2 regions of the Bacillus sp. 2175 genome follow, and region 1 is predicted to be linked to the other one. Evidence: riboswitches for the same ligand, from Rfam matches in the RefSeq annotation. Region 1 holds a riboswitch; the other holds the start of a gene.
What was found. Region 1 has a riboswitch for lysine ahead of lysA (diaminopimelate decarboxylase). Riboswitches for the same ligand answer to the same signal wherever they lie in the genome.

Region 1 (5,868 bases):
TTTGGTAAATGAATATCCCAAATCAACATGTCTCCACTCTCACAGCATTTCCCGGCAATCGAAACGAGTTCCTCATTCTCATCATTCCCTCGATTCGCTAACATCGCTTCATAACGCGCGCTATATAAAGCAGGTCTTAAATTATCTGTCATTCCACCATCGACTGATACATATTTCCGAATACCAGGAATATCTTTCACAGATCCAACTGTATAAATTGTTGTCCCAGCATCACCTACAATGCTACGTCCTGGTTCAATCCATATTTCTGGCAATGGATATTCACATACAGTAAATTGTTCTCTCACTGCACTTGTTACAGCTCGCACATATGTCTCAAGAGTTAATGGTGTATCTGACTCTGTGTAGCGTATTCCAAATCCCCCGCCTACATTTAACACTTTTACTACATAGTTTGTTTGCTCTCTCACTTCTACTAAAAATTGGCGAAGAACTTCAATCGCTCGAACAAAACCAGCTGTTTCAAATATTTGCGATCCAATATGTGAATGGATCCCTAGCACATTATAATTGGATTTTTGTAAAGCAAATGTAATTGCCTGCATCGCTTGACCGTTTGAAACGCCAAATCCAAATTTCGAATCATCTTGGCCTGTCGTAATATATTCATGTGTGTGCGCCTCTACTCCAGGCGTTACACGAATTAATATGTTCACAAACTTTCCATGTTGCATCGCTAAATCGTGTAAAACTTCTAATTCAAAGAAATTATCTACGACAAAACAACCGATATTCGCCTGAAGAGCCATCACTATTTCTTCTTCTGTTTTATTATTTCCATGAAAATGAATACGTGATGCCGGAAATCCTGCTTGGAGCGCAGTATATAATTCTCCCCCAGAGACAACGTCTAATGACATATTCTCTTCACGAGCTACTCGGCACATCTCCATGCACAAGAACGCCTTGCTTGCATATGCTACTTGATAAGAGAAACCACTTTCTTTAAAAGCACGATGAAATGCTCGGCATTTTCCTCGAATAGACTCTTCATCGTATACATAAAGTGGTGTTCCGTATTGCTTTGCTAGCTGCGTCGTATCGCACCCTCCAATTTCTAAGTGTCCTTGCCCATTAATTCGGCTTGTGCCGTGTAAATACATTTAAATTCCTCCCTTATTTCCTCTAAAACTCATAACCCCAATCTTCTATTCATTGCAGCACGCTTTTAGATAGACAAAAAACGCGCGGAACAATGTTCACACGCGTTTCTTATTAGGAAAAATATATATTGAAAAAATAAACGAGTTGTTATCTCCTCAAAATAAGAAACCGCATCAACATCTCCAAATAGCTCTCCATAAAATAAATCTTATGACAGTACTACATTTATTCAATGCAGTCCCAATATATGAATAAGATGGTTATTCTTATATTTCGGCAATAGTCCCTTTCAACCTATGATCACAGATTCCATTAAATCTCCCATAGCTTACTCTTTCCTATCGCGGCCTCTACCTTTGAGAGTAGATGAGGTAAGTCTATTTAATTTTCAAACATCTAATTGTTGCTATTAACAATACCAAAGGACCATTTTATTTGTCAAACAATTTTTTATATTGTTTTTTTGCAGTTTAATTTCGTATCGTCTGGTAAGCGCTTTACTAATACCTTTGTTACTTCCCATTCGCCTTCTTCGTTATTAAATGTAATCGTTACCTTCTCAAATGGTGGAGCAATTTTCCCAGCAACACGTTCATACTTTGTCACTTCAATACTTGCTTGAAATAAATATGTACCGCTATACACTTTTTTTAAACTAATAATTTTAGGACATTGATAAGGTTTCAAACTTCCATATTGTTTTTCAATTGCTTTATTTATTTTTGGAAATAAAACAGAATAAAGTGCATCTTCCATAAGAGGTGCATCATATTGGGCTACCGACACACTCGGTGAAGTAAAAAGTATAACACTACTGCATGCTATAAAATATAATAATTTTCGCATTATAACCTCCGTATTATCACGCGATTCTTTCTGCGTACAATAATTATCATACATAGAAATTCTGTTTTATTGTCTCCCACCACTCTTTTTCTACTCGATTATTATAAAAAAGCCCACAACCTTCTTTTATTTTCGTATAATGATACTCATAGTATAATAATCATAATAACAAAGGACTGTTCGTATATATAAAATGAGTCGTTAAGCAAACTGACTCTCAAGAACTGTCATGCTTTTTAGGAGAGGAGTATATTATGCTACAACATCTGTTTCCAAAACTGCGATTTGCACTCGTTGCAGTCGTTTTACTATGGATTAAAACATATATTGTGTACAAGCTAGCATTTGATATTAAAATTGATAATTTCTTTGAAGAATTCATGCTTTTTATCAATCCACTAGCTGCGTTACTTTTATTTTTCGGCTTAGCTTTACTTGCATCTAAGCACCGAAACCGAATTATAATTGGAATCAGTTTTATACTGTCATTTATTTTATTTGGAAACGCAATGTTTTATGGGTTCTATAACGATTTCGTTACTTTCCCAGTTTTATTCCAAACAAACAATATGGCTGATTTAGGGACAAGTATAAAAGAACTCTTTACGTACAAAACATTACTTTTATTTGCAGATGCAATTATTTTAATGTTTATTTCGCGTAAATTCCCATCATTTGGCGACAAAACACCACTTTCCCGCTCAGAGAAGCGAACTTTCTTTAGCGGTGTAACAGCTTTATTAGCACTACAAATTGTTGTATCAGTTATTTATAAACCACAAATGTTCTCACGCTCATTTGACCGTCAAACTGTCGTGAAGAATTTAGGTTTATACACATATCATCTATTTGATATTACGCTTCAATCCAAGTCCTCAGCTGAGCGTGTATTTGCAAGTGGGGATGGGTTTTCTGAAATTAAAAACTATACAGACTCAAAAGACAAACAAGTTGATAAAAACTTATTTGGAGCTGCAAAAGGTAAAAATGTAATTTTAATTTCAATGGAATCTACACAAAGCTTTGTTATTAATAAAAAAATAAATGGAAAAGAAATTACACCATTTTTAAATGAATTTATTAAGGATAGTTTCTATTTCGATAACTTCTATCATCAAACTGGACAAGGTAAAACTTCTGATGCTGAATTTATCGTTGAAAACTCACTTTATCCGCTAGATCGTGGTTCTGTATTCTTTACTCATGCAACAAATGAATACACAGCGACACCAGAACAATTAAAGAAATACGGATATTCTTCTGCCGTCTTCCATTCAAATGATAAAACGTTTTGGAATCGGGATGTAATGTATCCTGCGCTTGGATATGATCGTTACTTTAATTTAAATGATTACGCAGGAACGGAGCAAATGTCTGTCGGTTGGGGATTAAAAGATAAAGAGTTCTTTGAACAATCTATTCCAAAGTTAAAATCTTTACCGCAACCGTTCTATACAAAATTTATTACATTAACAAATCATTTTCCATTTCTTCTAAATCCGGAAGATCAATATGTTGATGAATTCAACTCGGAAAGTGGTGTTGTAAACCGCTACTTCCCAACTGTTCGTTACACAGATGAAGCTCTTAAATTATTTATTAAACAATTAAAAGAAGAAGGATTGTATGATAATACCGTTATTGTCATCTATGGTGATCATTACGGTATTTCCGAAAACCATAACGCAGCTATGGCACAGTTCCTAGGAAAAGATACTATTACACCATTCGATTCTATGCAATTACAACGAGTCCCTCTTATTATTCATGTGCCTGGCCAAGAAGGAAAAGTTGTTTCTAAAGTATCCGGTCAAATTGATATTAAGCCAACGCTCCTTCATTTACTTGGTATTAAAACAAATAAATCCGTTGAATTTGGAACTGACTTATTTATTAAAGAGAAAGACCCGCTTATGGTAATGCGTGATGGTAGCTTTGTTTCTGAAGAGTATGTTTATACAAAAAATATGTGCTACAAAAGAAGTACGGGTGAAGAAGCTGACATGACGCTATGTCAGCCGTATATTGAAAAAGCAAAAACAGAATTAAAACTCTCCGATAAATTAATTTATGGAGATTTATTACGCTTCGATCCTAATAATCGATATAAAACTGGAACGATGACAACGAAATTTGAATAGTAAAGGAAGCAACTTTATACAAGTTGCTTCCTCTTTTTATTTTCACTTAATTTTCAAACCATCCTTCTATGAAATCTTTCACAAATTGGTAATTTCTTTCGTATGAGGAATAAATTTATGGTATGATAAAATAAGTAAACTTTCATACACTAATTAAGAATTTATTACAGAAAGCAAGGGATCAGATTTTGTATAGAGCAGCTATTCCAAACTTATTTACGCTCGGAAATTTATATAGCGGATTTTTATCAATCGGCTATGCATCTTTAGGATATTATAAATCAGCTGCTATTTTAGTACTTATCGGGATGATGTTAGATAGTCTTGATGGTCGTGTTGCTCGTTTATTACGTGTTGATTCACAAATGGGAAAAGAGCTCGACTCGCTTGCAGATGTCGTAACATTTGGTGCAGCACCAGCTGTTTTAATGTATTACACATCTTTCTCAAACTACGGAATCATCGGATTATACATAGCGGGATTATTCCCTCTTTTCGGAGCATATCGTTTAGCACGATTTAATGTAACACCATCTTCTACTTCAATGAAATATTTCACTGGAGTACCGATTACAGCAGCGGGAGGGCTTGTTGCTTTCTTAACATTATTTTCACATACCATTCCAAAAATCGTTCTTATTACCGTATTTGTAACGTTCGCATTTTTAATGGTGAGCCGCATTCGTATCCCAAGTTTAAAAGATGTACCAATTCCACGATATAGCATCATTATTACACTATTTTTAGTTGGAATCATTATTACAATGTATCAAACAGGATTTGGAAATTTTTCTGTTTTCTTATTTATTGCCATTCCACTATATATTTTGTACATGTTATCTCAATTCATTAGACAAAGACCGTCTAAAAAAGCGAATAAAGAAAAATAAGAAAACCTTCCGAGTCCGGAAGGTTTCTTTTTATTTTGTAACTAATACCTTTTGATTTACAGGTGTTACTGGCTCTTCGCCGTTTAATACAGCTAAAATATTTCTGACAGCCATTTCAGCCATCGCATCACGAGTTTCAAATGTTGCATTCCCTACGTGTGGAGCAAGTACTACATTCTTTAATTCTTTTAGCTCTTCTGTAATTTTCGGTTCAAATTCAAACACGTCAAGAGCTGCTCCTTCAATTTCATTCGTTTTTAATGCATGAGCAAGTGCTGCTTCATTCATAATTGGTCCACGTGAAGCATTTACAATATACGCTGTTTTCTTCATCATTTTAAACTGCTCTTCATCAATCATATGATGTAAATTTGGACTATAAGCACAGTTAATTGTAATAAAGTCTGCTGTTTGTAATAATTCTTCCAACATCACATACGTTGCCCCCAGCTCACTTTCAGCTTCAAGCTTACGATTTGGCCCTGTATATAAAACATCCATTCCAAATGCTTTCGCACGTTTTGCAACAGCCTTCCCGATTTCTCCAAGACCTATAATTCCGATTGTCTTACCATGAACTTCTCGTCCTAAGAAAAATAACGGTGCCCATCCGTTAAATCCAGTCGTACGACATAACGTATCCCCTTCAGGAATTCTACGCGCCGCTGCTAAAAGAAGTGCAAATGTTAATTCTGCAGTCGCTTCCGTTGATACTTTCGGTGTATTCGTAACTGCAATTCCTTTTTCGCCCGCATACTTGTAATCAATATTGTCGTAACCAGCACCATAGTTTGCAACAATCTTTAAATGAGGCGCTGCATCAATAACTTCTTTTGGCACCTTTGTCGAAAGTAAACTTAACAATG
Region 2 (5,868 bases), 330 kb from region 1:
TATCGGGGAAAGGCCGTGAAGTTTTTCTTGGAATCTTTCTGTATTATAAAATTGAATATATTCTTGAATTGCTCGGTAGGCCATTTCATATGTTTTTGGGCACACTAAATACAACTTCTCTGTTTTTAAATGTGAGAAGAATGATTCGATACACGCATTATCAAAACAGTTTCCACGTCTAGAATGACTACCGACAAATCCTAATTTCTCTAACTGTTTTGCGTAGGATTTAGATGTATATTGAAACCCTTGATCTGAATGGAAAAGGGGCTTAGTAGTTAATGACTTCCCTTCTAATTGACGTAATGTAGTTAAAACCAAATCTAAATCATTTCTTGAAGATAGCTTCCAGGCAACAATTTCATTGTTGTATAAATCTAACACAGCCGACAAATAGGCAAATTGTTCTCCGATTCGTACATAAGTAATATCTGTTACGAATTTTTGATTTTGCTTTTCAGCTTGAAACTCTCGATTCAAATGATTTTTAAATACCACAGATGTTTTTCTTCCATAAAACGGACGTTTTTTTCGAATGATAGATTGAATACCCAGCTCTCTCATAAGACGACGAACACGTTTATGATTCATTACCATTCCTTCTCGAGCCAAAGCACGAGTCATACGTTTATACCCATAGTAAGGGTGCTGACGATGAATAGATAAAATATGTTCTTTATGCCACATATCCCTTTTCTGACGTAAACGCTGCACGTTATGATATTTCCGCCATTTATAGTAGCCAGCCTTAGAAACTTCCGCGATTTGAAGCAACCATCGGAGTGGATAGGCTTGGCGTAATGAATCGATAAGAGAAAATCGTTCTTTCTTTAGGACCATTCCTTCCCGTGTAGATTTGGATTGCGCTTTTTTAAATACTCAACCTGTGCCTTCAAATAAGCATTTTCTTCTTCTAGACTATTAAAATTCTTTCGATTCCAGACACCACGTTGATCATCAAAGGACTCCCCTTGTTGCGCACGTTTTACCCACTCAATAATCTGGGCATCGCTCTTCACACCGAGTTGTTCACGAATTTCTCGCAATGATTTTCTCTCTTCTAATCGAAGACGAACTGCTTCTCGCTTTAGTTCTTCTGTATATTTTTGAAATGATTGTCCTTTTCTTGCCATAAAAAAATCCCCTCCAGATAAAACAGTATTGAGTCCATCATATCAGATGGACTCTTTTTTTACTTTCTACCTATAGGGGATAATACCAGTAGCTCAAAGAGTTATCCTCTCTTTTTATTGTGTAAACGAATGGTTTACAGTGAATTTTACTAATGGTTTCTTTCTTTTATATCTCTTTTTATGTAATAATTTGTTAAAGGAGGGGACGTTATGAATTTAGGAGAACAGTTAAAAAAACTACGAGAGTCAAAGGGATTTTCACAAGAGGATGTTGCTAAAAAGATTGGTGTAACGAGGCAAGCGATATATAAATGGGAAAATGATAAAAGTTATCCTGATATTGATAATTTAATTTTACTGAGCGAAATGTATAATGTTACGCTAGATGAGTTGATAAAAGGGAATCAAGATTTCAAAAAGAAAATACATAGTGATGCAGAAGATGAGGATTTTGAGAAAGGAAATGAATTTGGTTTTTATATTGGATGTGGTTTGCTAATTTTAAGTGCTTTCGTTGATTATGAAGGAATGCAAGAAATCTTATTAGGAATAGCACTATTCATGATAGTTTTTTACTCTGACGTGAAGAAAGTTATTTTGAATGAGTTCAGATCGTTTTTTAAAAGAAAAGATATATATGATAAGAGGTGAGAAGAATCAGTTATATTTCCTAGGAAAGAGTATAAGAAGTAATTGAATTGTTTTATAATGATTTTAGGATGTTGATAGTGTGTTAAAAAGTTCAAACAAGCATAACCCCGTTCTAAAGCTAGGACGGGGTTCAAAATCTAAGTTTTATGAAGCGAGAATTTCTTTCAAATATTTTTACTTTAGTAAAGACTTCTTATAAAATATTACTTATTTATTACCGAGTTCTTCCGCTAAACCGATTAAAATTCCTTCGACTCCACGAATGTAGCAGAGACGATACGAGTTCTCATACTGAACTACTTCACCAACGAGCTCTGCACCATGCTTAGTGAGTCTCGATACCATTTCGTCAATGTCTTCAACGGTGAACATGACGCGTAGATAACCGAGGGCGTTTACAGGAGCATTTCGGTTATCTGATATAGTAGGTGGGGTGAGAAATCGCGAAAGTTCAATTCGGCTGTGGCCATCTGGAGTGACCATCATAGCGATCTCTACGCACTGAGAACCGAGTCCAGTTACGCGACCAGCCCATTCACCTTCGACATTGGCTCGACCTTCGAGATTCAAGCCAATCTCCTCAAAGAAAGAGATTGCGTTATCAAGGGATTCTACAACGATGCTGACATTGTCCATTCGTAGTAATTTGTTTTTTGCCATAGTCTTATCTCCTTATGTATAAAAGTCTATTATTTAATTATCCTCATAATTATACTACTAAGTAGTTACAAATTCCTTTCAGTCAAAAACACCTTGTCACAGTATAGGAAAATGTGACAAGGTGTTTTTTAATATGTCATATAGCATCGTGTTAACGAACAGCTTTTTATTTAATAGGAAGGTAATACATTAATATGATTTTTTTAGCATTACTAAATATATCAGATTAGCTCATTTGCACTAAAGGCTCAATTTTCGCCATAAATGATTGATGCAGCGCCTCAACGCCTGTTACTAAATGAAGGCGGTCAATAACGACAGACACTTTAATTTCTGATGTACTTACCATTTTAATATGAATATCTTCTTCTTTTAAAGTAGTGAACATATTTGCAGCGACACCTGGGTTAGATACCATGCCAGATCCTACGATTGATACTTTTGCTAAGTGATTTTCATGTTCTACAGATTCATAGTGAAGAGTTTCTTGATTTTGTTCCAAAACTTCTAAAGTTTCTCTTAAATCATTCGAATGAATGGAGAAGGAGAGGTGTACAGTTCCTTCATTTGTAATACTTTGAATGATGATATCTACATTAATGTGTGCTGCTGCTAATGTAGAGAAAACTGTTGAAAGCGAGCCTTGTTCTAATCCTTTAATTGTGACACGTGTAATGTTATCCTCAAATGCAATACCTTTAACGATTGATTGTTGTTCCATGTTACATTCTCCTTTTACAATTGTTCCGTTTTCTTGTTCCATACTTGAGCGAACTTCTAAAACTACATTATGATTTTTAGCAAACTCAACAGCGCGCGGGTGTAATACGCCAGCACCGAGATTAGCAAGCTCTAACATTTCGTCATAAGAAATTTCGTCTAATTTGTAAGCATCTTTTACAACTCGTGGGTCCGTCGTATATACACCTGTCACATCCGTATAAATATCACATTTTTTTGCTTTAAGTGCAGCAGCTAATGCGACAGCAGTCGTATCAGAGCCACCACGGCCAAGCGTTGTAATTTCATTTTCTACACTTATACCTTGGAAACCAGCTACGATAACAATCGTACCTTCAGCAAGATAAGATTGAATACGATCTGTATGAATGTCAGTAATCCGTGCACTACTATGTACAGATTCTGTCGTAATACCTGCTTGCCACCCTGTTAATGAAATTGCATGATAGCCTTTTGCTTGCAGTGCCATTGTTAATAATGAAATAGTTACTTGTTCTCCTGTAGATAGAAGCATATCCATTTCACGTTTACTTGGATTTTCTGTGATAGCGTTAGCGAGTGCGACAAGTTCATCTGTGCTTTTTCCCATTGCTGAAACGACAGAGACAATGCTATGACCTCGTTCATATTCTTCAATAATTAAATTTGCTACATGTTGAATGCGTTCGACGCTTCCGACAGAAGTGCCACCAAATTTTTGAACAATTGTTTCCATTACAAATTCCTTCTTTCGTCTATTTTTAAGAATAGATTAGGAAATATATAAATCCCCAATACTCCTGTAGTTACCAGAAAGACAAACAAAAAACACCATCTCAAATAAGTGAGGATGGTGCTGTTACAGGAAAAGGGAAACAGAAAACGGAGCTAATAAAAAAACCGCCAAAAAAGGAATATCATAAAAAAATGATATCTCTTTTTTGTAGATAGCTCTTCATACGTACACGTCTGTACATATGACAGTTCTGTTTCTATTCGAAAACAGCCCCAATTGATAAATGCAGAGAAATTTATCAATTTCGGCAATACTTCCTTTCATCTAAGTTCATAGACATCTCTGTGTCTCCATTAGAATACTCATAAGTATCGCAACCTCTATCTCACGTTTTAGGCGAGAGTGTTTGATTTATGAAGTTGTTGGTAACATTTGTTTTATAATAATTTAAATTTTTCGTGGAATCAAGTGTTTTATATATATTTTAAAAATTCTTTCTTTTTTCTGAGGAAGTTTGTGAAAAATGTAGCAAAATAAATTCATTGCATGTACATTAAAGTTATAGTGCATAGGAGGTGGGGAGAATGAAAAGGAAACAGCCTATTTATGTTGCGACAAAAATGAACACGACGATGGAAAAATTATGGGAATATACGCAAGAACCAGATATACATACAGAGTGGGATGCTCGCTTTACTGAAATTTCGTATTTAGAGAAAAAAGAAGGGGAACCACAGAAGTTTTTGTATAAAACAAAGATTGGATTTGGGCTTGAAATAGTTGGAGAAGGGGAATCAATAGGTGAAATAAGAAAAGATATTTTAATGCAGTTATGCAGTTTGATGAAAACGAAAATGAAATTGTAGATTATTTTGGTGAACCACATTTACTCGTTTCTACACTGCATTTTCATATCGATGAGTTAGGGGCAATGCATATTTCTTCAAAGAAACAATGGTTTTATATGTTTGGAAGAAAAATGCCGTTACCAAAATTTTTGTATGGTGAGGCAAAAATTGTTGAAAGTTATGATGAAACACTACAATGTTTTCGAATTCATGTACAAGTACGAAACCCGTTAATTGGTTCGCTTTTTTCATATAAGGGAACATTTGTGGAAAGGGAATAGACGATATGAAAAATATAATATTTGGGCTTGCTTGCTATGTTGTTTTTCTAATAAGTGAGTGGTCGAATATAAATCCTGTTGAAGCAATTATATTATTATCTGTTTTATTATTTATACCAATGTCATTTTGTATTATTGATAAAAGAAAAAGAGATGGATCGCAATTATTATTTTATAAATCCGTATCATTTTTATATCCAATCGCAGCAATTTGTGCAATGTTAGCTTTCGTCACAAATCACTATTTATTTGCGCTAGTTTGGTTTGTATATACAGGAATTGTTGCGTTATTTGGTGTAAGTAGATTGCTAGAAAGAGGATGGAAGCCGTTAGAAGAGATCGCCATAGATAGTGCGTTTATTTATTTGTTTTTAGGTGGTTTTTGGTTTTCTGCTTCAGTAGCAAAACTTTCAATTATGCATTTTAGCTCTGACATTGTTTTACTCACAGCTGCACATTTTCATTATTCGGCGTTTCTATTGCCATTATCAGCTGGTTTAATAGGGAGAAAAAGAGAAAAGAGAAGTAAAGTGTATGATGCTATTATGTTTATCATCATGATTTCACCTATGACAGTTGCAATAGGAATTACATACTCAAGAATATTTGAATTTTTTGCAGTGTTCCTATATTTATGTGCAATTTATGGGTATGGATTTTACGTTTGGAGAGCAAAATTTAATGCTATCAGTGCAAAGATTCTTCTAATCGTTTCGTCTAGTACACTCATGGTTACAATTATGTTCTCACTTATATATTCATACGGGAATTTGAAGCATGTCTTGACGATTACAATTGCTCAAATGGTTTGGATTCATGGTGTTGTCAACGGAATTGGA

Region 2: it holds a riboswitch for lysine, as region 1 does, so the genes downstream of both, ACXKY9_RS08260 (aspartate kinase) here and lysA (diaminopimelate decarboxylase) in region 1, are expected to answer to the same signal.

The regions. Positions count from the first base shown of each region.
Region 1 is NZ_CM173819.1:1,195,023-1,200,890, reverse strand. Features, by position in the region: gene lysA (diaminopimelate decarboxylase) at 1-1,124, opposite strand, end outside; lysine riboswitch at 1,305-1,486, opposite strand; gene ACXKY9_RS06535 (DUF3888 domain-containing protein) at 1,576-1,971, opposite strand; gene ACXKY9_RS06530 (LTA synthase family protein) at 2,226-4,112, shown strand; gene pssA (CDP-diacylglycerol--serine O-phosphatidyltransferase) at 4,301-5,002, shown strand; gene ACXKY9_RS06520 (NAD(P)-dependent oxidoreductase) at 5,033-5,868, opposite strand, start outside.
Region 2 is NZ_CM173819.1:1,521,353-1,527,220, forward strand. Features, by position in the region: one part of gene ACXKY9_RS08245 (IS3-like element ISBth8 family transposase) at 1-875, opposite strand, end outside; one part of gene ACXKY9_RS08245 (IS3-like element ISBth8 family transposase) at 875-1,133, opposite strand; gene ACXKY9_RS08250 (helix-turn-helix domain-containing protein) at 1,344-1,784, shown strand; gene ACXKY9_RS08255 (VOC family protein) at 1,992-2,444, opposite strand; gene ACXKY9_RS08260 (aspartate kinase) at 2,671-3,900, opposite strand; lysine riboswitch at 4,105-4,291, opposite strand; partial or broken gene ACXKY9_RS08265 (hypothetical protein) at 4,485-4,742, shown strand; partial or broken gene ACXKY9_RS08270 (DUF4166 domain-containing protein) at 4,706-5,029, shown strand; gene ACXKY9_RS08275 (YndJ family protein) at 5,035-5,868, shown strand, end outside.